Regions from separate parts of the Micromonospora sp. AP08 genome, predicted to be linked through region 2. Evidence: riboswitches for the same ligand, from Rfam matches in the RefSeq annotation. Region 2 holds a riboswitch; the other holds the start of a gene.
The links. Region 2 has a riboswitch for thiamine pyrophosphate ahead of thiE (thiamine phosphate synthase). Riboswitches for the same ligand answer to the same signal wherever they lie in the genome.
Positions count from the first base shown of each region.

Region 1: another riboswitch for thiamine pyrophosphate. It lies ahead of FXF50_RS25540 (ECF transporter S component); the one in region 2 lies ahead of thiE (thiamine phosphate synthase).

Region 1 covers NZ_VSEZ01000019.1:85,528-90,478, forward strand. Annotated here, with positions in the region: gene FXF50_RS25535 (ABC transporter ATP-binding protein) at 1-1,204, opposite strand, end outside; gene FXF50_RS25540 (ECF transporter S component) at 1,309-1,899, opposite strand; TPP riboswitch at 1,974-2,080, opposite strand; gene FXF50_RS25545 (alpha/beta fold hydrolase) at 2,158-2,982, shown strand; gene FXF50_RS25550 (aminoglycoside N(3)-acetyltransferase) at 2,979-3,791, shown strand; gene FXF50_RS25555 (sugar isomerase domain-containing protein) at 3,788-4,537, shown strand; gene FXF50_RS25560 (DUF6328 family protein) at 4,626-4,951, shown strand, end outside.
Region 2 covers NZ_VSEZ01000011.1:162,756-167,706, forward strand. Annotated here, with positions in the region: gene FXF50_RS19885 (thiazole synthase) at 1-369, opposite strand, end outside; gene thiS (sulfur carrier protein ThiS) at 366-566, opposite strand; gene thiO (glycine oxidase ThiO) at 557-1,645, opposite strand; gene thiE (thiamine phosphate synthase) at 1,639-2,265, opposite strand; TPP riboswitch at 2,260-2,369, opposite strand; gene FXF50_RS19905 (endonuclease domain-containing protein) at 2,490-3,392, shown strand; gene FXF50_RS19910 (aldo/keto reductase) at 3,595-4,557, opposite strand; gene FXF50_RS19915 (ABC-F family ATP-binding cassette domain-containing protein) at 4,579-4,951, opposite strand, start outside.

The DNA of each region.
Region 1 (4,951 bases), on a different contig from region 2:
GCGCCTCGCCGCCCGAGAGGGTGTACGGGTTGGCGTCCGCCAGCCGGTCCAGCCGCAGCCGCTCCAGCAGCGCGTCCACGGTGGCCGTCACGGCCGCCTCGGGCTGCCCGGTGCGGCGCGGACCGAGGGCCAACTCGTCCCGCACGGTGCTCGTGACGAACTGGTGCTCCGGGTCCTGGAAGACGGAGCCGATCCGGCCGGCCAGGGCGGGGGCCCGCCAGCGGTGCGGGGGAGTGCGCGCGTCCCGGCCGGCGAGCGCGGGGGTGGCGACGACCGCGCCGGCGCCGGGGCGGAGCAGACCGCCGAGCAGCAGGGCCAGGGTGGACTTGCCGGCGCCGTTCGGGCCGAGGACGGCGAGGGCTTCGCCGGCGCGTACCCGGAGGTCGGTGGGGGCCAGCCGGGGCGGCAGGCCGAGCCGGTCGGCGGTGAGCAGCACCTCGCCGGGCGGCGTGGTGGCGTGCCGGGGCGGCACGGTGCGGCCCGGCACCCAGACCCCGGCGGCGGCGAGGGCGTCGCCGTGCGCGGCGAACACCGCCTCGGGCGGCCCGTCGGCGCGCACCCCGCCGCCGGGCTCCAGCACGACGACCCGGTCGACCAGCGGCAGCGCCTCGGCGACCCGGTGCTCGACGAGGATCAGCGTGGTGTCCGCGTCGAGGGCGTCGGCGACGGCCCGGCGGACCAGATCGGCGCCGGCCGGGTCGAGGTTGGCGGTCGGCTCGTCGAGCAGCAGCAGCCCCGGCCGCAGGGCGAGCGTGCCGGCCAGCGCGAGCCGCTGCTGCTCGCCGCCGCTCAGGGCCGCCGTGGGCCGGTCCCGGTCGTAAGGGAAGCCGACCCGGCGCAGCGCCTCGTCCACGCGGGGCCAGATCTCCTCGGCGGGCACGCCCCGGTTCTCCAGCCCGAACGCCACGTCGTCGCCGCAGCGGGCCATGACGAGCTGGGTCTCCGGGTCCTGGAAGACGATGCCGACCCGTTCCCGGGCCTTGCGCGGGTCGAGCCCGTCGATCTCGACGGTGCCCTCCTGCTCACCGGAGTCCTCGGGCAGCAGACCGGCCAGCGCCGCGAGCAGAGTGCTCTTCCCGGCCCCCGAGGGCCCCAGCAGCAGAACGCGCTCCCCAACCTCAACGCGCAGGTCGACGCCCCGGAGAGCCCAGCCCTTCCGCCCGGCATGCCGCCACCCGAACCCCCGCAACTGCACGGCACCCACGCGCCCACCTCCCCTCTCGGCCCAGCTTGGTTGATCAAGAGGTTTGCGTCAGCAGAACCGCTCTCGCCGACGCAAACCTCTTGATCAACGCGGTCTCGGGGCGGTTACACCAGGGCTCGGTCGCGGCCCGCGGGGAAGCGGTCCAGGACGCCGGTGTTGGCCAGGGCTCGGGTGAGGAAGTGTGAGCCCAGGCCGGCGATCACGGTGGCGCTGACGATGGTCAGCAGGGCATAGGGCAGGCGGTAGTTGACCAGGTCGTAGGTCTTGTTCCAGTAGACGAAGTCGAAGATCGCCGCGGTCAGGCCGGTCAGCGCGCCCGCCAGCAGGGCGACCGGCAGCCGGTACGCGCGGTAGCGGAACGCGGCGAAGGCCAACTCGGCGCCGAGGCCCTGCATGAGGCCCTGCACGATGACGATGCCGCCCCACTGGCTGCCCAGCAGCGCCGAGATGATCGCCGCCAGCAGCTCGCAGTAGAGCGAGGCGCCGGGCTTGCGGATGACCAGCCCGCCGAGCACGGCCGGCACCAGCCAGACGCCGTAGATGAGTGTCTGCGCGGGCGGGAAGAACGCGAAGGCCGCGTCCGTGGCGCCCCAGAGCAGCCCCCAGGCCCAGAAGATGACGCCGAAGGCGACGGCGATCACCGAGGCGACGACGATGTCGACGGTGCGCCAGCGGTTGCTGTCGGTGTGGTTCATGACTGACTCCCAGTTCAGGTGAGGAACCAGGAGAAGACGCACGCCGCGCCCGGTGGTCACCGGACGGCGGCGCGGCTGGAGGTCGACCGAACTCCCTGCGCTGGCATTACCCAGATCAGGTTCGAGGGTCTGCGGGCACCGGCCCGCACTCTCAGCGCTGTGCGCTCCCCTGTCGGATGTGAAGTTGTCTCGACGCAGACGCTAGCACCGACCCCGGCCGCGGGCCCAGCAGGGCGATCGCCCGTTAGGGTGGCGATCATGCGGGTCGAGGCGCGAGGTCTGACGTTCGAGGTACGCACCGGCGGCCCCGAGGGCGGCGAACCCGTCCTGCTGCTGCACGGTTTCCCGCAGCACTCCGGCGAGTGGGACGAGGTGAGCCCCGCGCTGCACGCCGCCGGGCTGCGCACGTACGCCCTCGACCAGCGCGGTTACTCGCCCGGCGCGCGGCCGGCGGAGGTCGGGGCGTACCGGGTCCCGGAGCTGGTGGCCGACGCTGCCGCCGTGCTCGACGCGCTCGGGGTGACCGACGCCCACCTGGTCGGCCACGACTGGGGCGCGATCGTGGCGTGGGGCCTGGCGGCGGCGCACCCGCAGCGGGTGCGCACGCTGACGGCGGTGTCGGTGCCGCACCCGGCGGCCATGGGTCACGCGCTCGCCACCGACCCGCGGCAGAAGGCCCGGTCCTCCTACATCGCCCTGTTCCGCAAGCCGGGGAAGGCGGAGAAGGTGCTGCTGGCGTTCCGCGCGGCGACCCTGCGCCGGATGCTCGGCGGGGTCGGCGACGCCGACCGGGTGGCCCGCTACGCCGACCCGATGCGCGAGCCCGGCGCGCTGACCGCGGCCCTGAACTGGTACCGCGCCATGACCGGGACGGACATGAAGGCCGTCGGGCCGGTGGGCGTGCCCACCACCTTCGTCTGGAGCGACGGGGACGTCGCGATCGGGCGCACGGCCGCGGAGGCGTGCGCCGCGCACGTCACCGGCGACTACCGCTTCGTGGTGCTGCCCGGCGTCACCCACTGGATCCCGGACGAGGCGCCCGGCCCGCTGGCCACGGCGATCCTGGCCCGCGCCGGCCGATGATCGCGAACACCGCGCCGGCCCGGCCGCACACCCGCGCGTCGCTCGCCGCCCAGCTCCACGACCTCGGGGTACGCCCCGGCGCGACCGTGCTGGTGCACGCCTCCCTGCGCCCGCTGGGCTTCCTCTGCGGCGGCCCGGAGGCCGTGCTGCTCGCCCTGCGCGACGTGCTCGGCCCGGCCGGCACGGTCGTGGTGCCCACCCACACGCCGGAGAACAGCGATCCGGCGGAGTGGAGCAACCCGCCGGTGCCGGCGGACTGGTGGCCGGTGATCCGCGACGGGATGCCCGGCTTCGACCCGGCGGTGACCCCGAGCCGGTTCATGGGCGCGCTGGCCGAGCTGGTGCGCACCTCGCCGGAGGCGCGGCGCAGCGACCACCCGCACGTCTCGTTCGCCGCGCTCGGGCCGGCCGCCGCGCGGGTCGTCGACGGCCACGCGCGGGCCGACATGCTGGGCGAGGGCTCCCCGCTCGCGCGCCTCTACGACCTCGACGCCGACGTGCTCCTGCTCGGCGTGGACCACGGCAGCAACACCTCCCTGCACCTGGCGGAATACCGGCAACCCGCGCCGCCCCGGCGGCGCTACGGCGCGGCGGTGCTGACCGCCGACGGCGGCCGGGAGTGGGTGTGGTGGGAGGACGTGCGCCTGTTCGAGGAGCGTTTCGCCCGGCTCGGCGGCGACCTGGAGGCCACCGGTGCGGTGCGGCTCGGGCCGGTCGGCGACGGGACGGGCCGGTTGATGAGGCAGCGGGCGGCCGTCGACTTCGCGGTCGAGTGGCTGGCCCGGCACCGACGGACGGAGGAAGCATGACGGTGAGCGCCGAGGCGTACCTGGCGGTGGTGACCGAGACGATCGGCCGGGTCGCCGCCGACCAGCGGGAGAACGTGGCCCGCGCGGCGGACCTGATCGCCGCGTCGCTGCGCGCCGACGGGGTGGTGCACGCGTTCGGCACCGGCCACTCCGAGGCCCTCGCCATGGAGATCGCCGGCCGGGCCGGCGGGCTGGTCCCCACCAACCGGATCGCCCTGCGTGACCTGGTCCTGCACGGCGGTGAGCCGGCCGACGTGCTCGGCCCGAAGCTGGAGCGCGAGCCTTCCGTGGCGCACCGCCTCTACGAGCTGGCCCCGGTACGACCGCAGGACGTGTTCGTGCTCGCCTCCAACTCCGGCGTGAACGGGGCGATGGTCGAGTTCGCCGCCATCGTCAAGGAGCGCGGGCACGGGCTCGTGGCGATCACCTCGGCGCAGCACTCGGCCCGGATGACCTCGCGCCACCCGTCCGGGCGCAAGCTCGCCGACTTCGCCGACGTGGTGCTCGACAACGGCGCCCCGTACGGCGACGCCACCCTGCCGCTGCCCGGTGGCGGCGCGGTCGGCGCGGTCTCCTCGATCACCGCCGCGCTGCTGGCCCAGCAGATCGTGGCCGAGGTGGTCGCCCGGCTGCTCGTCGCGGGGGAGCGGCCCCCGGTCTACCTGTCCGCCAACATCACGGGCGGCGACGAGCACAACGCGGAGCTGGAGGCCCGGTACGCCGGCCGCATCCGCCGCGGGGCCTGAACCGGTTTCACGCTCGGCGCGATCGGGCACTGGCAGGCTGCCGGTGGGAGGCCCCCACCGGCAGTACCGTCTTCCCTGGAGGTAGCGGGTGTCCAAGGAAACCGAGAAGCAGCGCTGGCAGCGCAACTTCGCCGACCTGCTCCAGGAGTTGCGGGTGGCGCAGACCGGCGTGCAGATCCTCTTCGCCTTCCTGCTGACCCTGCCGTTCAGCAACGGTTTCACCCGGACGACCGGTTTCCAGAAGGACGTCTACATCGTCGCGTTGCTGGCCGCCGCCGCGGCCACCGCGATGATCATTTCGCCGGTGGCCTTCCACCGGGCGCTGTTCCGCCAGGGCCGCAAGCCGGAGCTGGTCCGCTACGCGCACCGGATGGCCACCGGCGGCCTCGGCTTCATGCTGATCTCGATGGTGAG
Region 2 (4,951 bases):
CTCCTCGGCGGCGCGCAGCAGTTCCACCCCGTCGGGCAGCAGCGTGCGCTCGTCGCCGATCACCTCCAGCTTCACCCAGTCGGTGTCGAACGCCTCCCGGGCCAGCCGCGCCACCTTCACCGCCTCGGACGCCGTGTAGCAGCCGGCCGTGTTCGGCAGCAGCCGTACGCCGCACCGGTCCAGCAGGTCGAGCAGGCCGCCGGCCGCGTCCGGCCCGGTGTCCACCCGGCGCAGCGCGAGGGTCACCAGCTCGGTGCCGGAGGCGCGGATCGCCTGCTCCAGCACGTGCAGGTTGGCCGCGCCGCCGGTGCCGAGGACGAGCCGCGAGCCGAACCGGACGCCGCCGATCTCGAAGGACATCCGGCTCACCCGCCCTGGGCGGCGCTGAGCACCTCGACCCGGTCGCCGTCGCGCAGCACGGTCGCCGACCAGCCGCCGCGCGGCACCACCTCGCCGTTCACGGCGACCGCCAGGCCGCGCTCCTGGGCGGTGACCGCGCGTACCACGTCCGCGAGGGTCGAGCCGCCGGGCAGGTCGCGTCCCGCGCCGTTGACGATCAGTTCCACCTGGGCTCCTTCCCGAACCGGTCCGGGGTGAAGGGGGCGAGCAGCGGGTCCGGCTCGCCGGTGACGATCAGCTCGGTGACCAGGTCGGCGGTGACCGGGGTGAGCACGATGCCGTGCCGGTGGTGCCCGGTGGCCACGAGCACGCCGGGCCGGCCGGGCAGCGGCCCGATGACCGGCGCGTTGTCCGGCGTGCCGGGGCGCAGCCCGGCGGTCGCCTCGACCAGCTCGTACTCGGCCAGCTCCGGCACCAGGTCCACGGCGGCGCGGAGCAGCCGCAGCACGGCCCCGGCGGTCACCTCGGTGTCGGCGCGCTCCTCGACGGTCGCCCCGACCACCACCTCCCCGCTGTCCCGGGGCACCAGGTAGATCGACTCCCCGTCGGCGTACCCCCGGATGACGTGCCGGAAGTCCGGTGCGCCGCGACCGGGCGCGCGGAGCCGGAGCACCTGGCCCTTGACCGGCCGGACCGGCAGCCCGGTCAGCGCGGCGGCGCCGCAGCCGGCCGCGACCACGGTGATCCGGGCGTCCACCTCGGACAGCGCGCCGACCCGGGCCGGGCGCAGCACGGCGCCGGCCCGCTCGGCCGCCGCCCGCAGCGCGGCCACCAGCCGGCGCGGGTCGACCTGGTGGTCGCCGGGGGCGACCGCGCCGCCGCGGACCCGCGGGGCCAGCGCCGGCTCGCGGTCGCGCAGCTCCGAGGGGCGCAGCGGCGTGATCGGCAGCCCCACCCCCTGCTGGTACGACCACAGCCGCCGCGCCTCGGCCAGGTCGTCGGCGGTGAGCCCGACCACCAGGGTGCCGTCGGCGCGGTACCCGACGTCGGCGCCGGACGCCTCGGCCAGGTCGGCGGCGAAGCGGGGCCAGCGGGCGGCGGACTCGGCGAGCAGCCCGGTCAGCTCGTGCTCGCCGAAGTACGCCTCGGCCACCGGCGAGAGCATCCCGGCGGCGACATGCGAGGCCCCGGAGCCGGGCGCCGGATCGTGCACGGTCACCCGCAGCCCACGCGACGCGCACCGCCACGCGATCGCCAGCCCGACCGGTCCCGCCCCCACGATGGCGACGTCCGGTCGGGTCAGCACGTCAGCGCCTCGATCAGCTCGGCGGTCGTGCGGGCGGGATCGGGGCTCGCGGAGAGCGCCCCCACCACCGCCACCCCGTACGCCCCGGCCGCCCGCAGCGCCGGCACCGACGCGGCGGTCACCCCGCCGATGGCGATCACGGGCACGTCCACCGCGCCGGCCACCGCGCGTACCCCCTCGGGGCCGATCGGATCGGGCAGGCCGGCCTTCGTCGTGGTGGCGTGGCAGGGGCCCACGCCCAGGTAGCTGGCCCCGGCGGCGACCGCCGCGGCGGCGCCGGCCGGCTCCCGCGCGGTCGCCCCGAGCACGGCGCCGCCGCCGAGCACCCGGCGGGCCGCCGCCACCGGCAGGTCCTCCGCGCCGACGTGGCCGCCGTCGGCCTCCACGGCCAGCGCCACGTGCAGCCGGTCGTTGACCAGGCACGTCGCCCCGTACGGCCGGCACAACCCGACCACCCGCTGCGCCAGCTCGTACGCCTCGCGATCGGTGGCGTCGTCCTCCACCCGGACCTGGACGACCAGCTCGGCGCGGGCCACCGGCAGGGCGGCGCGCAGCACGGCCAGCGGGTCCCGCCCCGGCCGGGTGTCGGTGATCAGATGCAGTCGTCCCAGGGACGGCACGGCAACTCTCCTCCCTGCGCCGGCATTACCCGGATCAGGTTCGACGGTCGGGGGCTTCCAGCCCCCCTCTCAGCCCGGTGGCACCGGGCTCCCGTGGGTCACTTGCGGACTACCGTACGACGTGGGCGCGGATCCGCCAAGGGTGGGCGGGGAATTCCCCACCGACCCTCCCGGATGGAGAATGGGGACAGCAAGTGATCTCCCCATCACGCCATGCTGTCCGGATGCCCTCGTCCGCCCACGTCCCGCGCCGCCTGGCCTCCCTGCCGTTCCGCGGCAGCGCCGCCGTCGCCGAAGGGCTCCTGACCTGGGCGATGTTGAAGGGGCCTGCTTGGCGCCGCCTCCTGCCCGACGTGTACGTGCACCGCGACGGCCACCGCCCGGACGACCATCGCATGTGGTGTGAGGCCGTGGCGCTGCGGCTGCCGCCGGATGCGGCCATCGCGGGGCGCAGCGCGGCGTATCTGTGGGGCGCCGACCTGCTGGCCAGGGACGCGCCGGTCACCGTGTTGATGCCCCGGACCGTGCGGATCCGGCCGCATCCCCGCGTGCACCAGGTCCGTTCCGTGCTGCCGGACACCGACCGCACCCGCTTCGCCGGCCTTCCGGTCACCACGGCCCTGCGCGCCGCCTTCGACCTCGGCCGGCAGGGCCCGCGCGTCGACGCGCTGGTCGCCGTCGAGGCGTTGCTGCATCGCCGGGTGGTGAAGCTGCCCGCCCTGCGCGCCTACTCGGCGGCACATGCCGGTTGGCCCGGCTCGGCGCTGCTGCGGGAGGTGCTGACGCTCGCCGAACCGCTGAGCGAGTCCCCGATGGAGACCCGCCTCCGCCTGCTCCTCCTCGACGCGGGTCTGGGCCCGCTCACCGCCCAGCACGACGTGCACGACGCCCGGGGTCGGTTCATCGCCCGGGTCGACCTGGCCTGGCCTGCGCTCCGCGTCGCCGTCGAGTACGACGGCGACCACCACCGCGAGCGCGCCCACTTCCGCCAGGACGTCGCCCGCCTGAACGCCCTCCGCGCGGTGGGCTGGCTGGTTCTCCGCTTCACCGCCGACGACGTCCTCCGCCACCCCCACGCGACCGTCGCCCTCGTCCGCCAAGCCCTCCGCGAACGCACCGCCCGCTGACCGCCGCCCGTCAGTGGAACGCCATGGAGGTCAAAACCGCCGGATGACCTCCATAGCGTTCCACTCACGCCCCGATCGCGCCTTGGCGGCGCTGCCTCGGCCGGCAGCAACACCCCCGAGGGCGCGGAAAAGGGGGCGGGGCGCGAGTGGACAGCATGCTGCCCCGGTGCCGGTGGGCGGCGCCGGGGCAGCGGAGAGTGTCTCAGAGGAGGGCGTCGAGGGCGTCGAGGTCCTCGTCGGTGGGCTGCCAGGTGCCCGCCTCGGCGTTGGCGCGTACCTGCTCGGGCGTGGTGGCGCCGGCGATCACCGAGGTCACCGCCGGCCGCGCGGCGAGCCCGCCGATGGCCACGTGGAGCATGCTGACCCCGCGCTCGGCCGCGTACGCCTCGATCGCCTCGATGGTGTCCCAGTCCGCGGCGGCGAGGCGCTCGGCGTACCGGCCGCCGCCGGAGAGCCGGCTGCCGGCGGGCGGGGCCTCGTTGCGCTTGTACTTGCCGGTGAGCAGCCCGTTGGCGAGGGGGAAGAACGGCAGCATGCCCAGGCCGAACCGCTCGCACGCCGGGATCACCTCGGCCTCGACGGACCGCTCCAGCAGCGAGTAGTGGTTCTGCGCGGAGATGAAGCGGGCGCGGCCCTGGGAGGAGGCGGTCCAGTCGGCGTCGGCGATCTGCCAGCCGGCGAAGTTCGAGTTGCCGAGGTAGCGCACCTTGCCGGCGGTCACCAGGTCGTCGAGCGCGGCGAGGGTCTCGTCGATGGGGGTGCCCGGGTCGGGCTCGTGCATCTGGTACAGGTCGATGTGGTCGGTGTCGAGCCGGCGCAGCGACGCCTCGACGGCCCGGGCGATGTAGCGGCGGGCGCCCCGGGCGCCGTGGTCCGGCCCGTTGAGGCCGTGCATGTCCATGCCGAACTTGGTGGCGACCACCACGTCGTCCCGGCGGCCCTTGAGCGCCTGCCCGAGCAGTTCCTCGGAGCCGCCCTGCGGCTCGCCGTAGATGTCGGCGGTGTCGAAGAAGTTGATCCCGGCGTCGAGCGCGGCGTCCACCACGGCGCGGGTGCCGTCGAGGTCGAGCTTGCGGCCGAAGTTGTTGCAGCCGATGCCGACGACGGACACCACGAGCCCGGAGTCGCCCAGCCGGCGGTAGGTCATCTCAGTCACGAGATCCACCCTATGCCGCCGGCCGGGCGCTCACCGCACGTCCCAGACCGGCTCCGGGGTCTCCACCACCTCGCCGTCGCCGCGGAACAGCACGAACCGGTCGAAGGAGCGGGTGAACCACCGGTCGTGGGTGACGGCGACGACCGTGCCCGCGAACGCGGCCAGCCCCGCTTCGAGGGCCTCGGCGGAGGCCAGGTCGAGGTTGTCGGTCGGCTCGTCCAGCAGCAGCAGGGTGGCCCCGGACAGCTCCAGCAGCAGCACCAGGAAGCGCGCCTGCTGGCCGCCGGAGAGGGTGCCGAAGCGCTGGTCGCCCTGCCCGGCCAGCTCGTAGCGGGACAGCGCCGCCATGGCCGCGTGCCGGTCCATGCCGGCCCGGTGCTCGTCGCCCCGCCACAGGATCTCG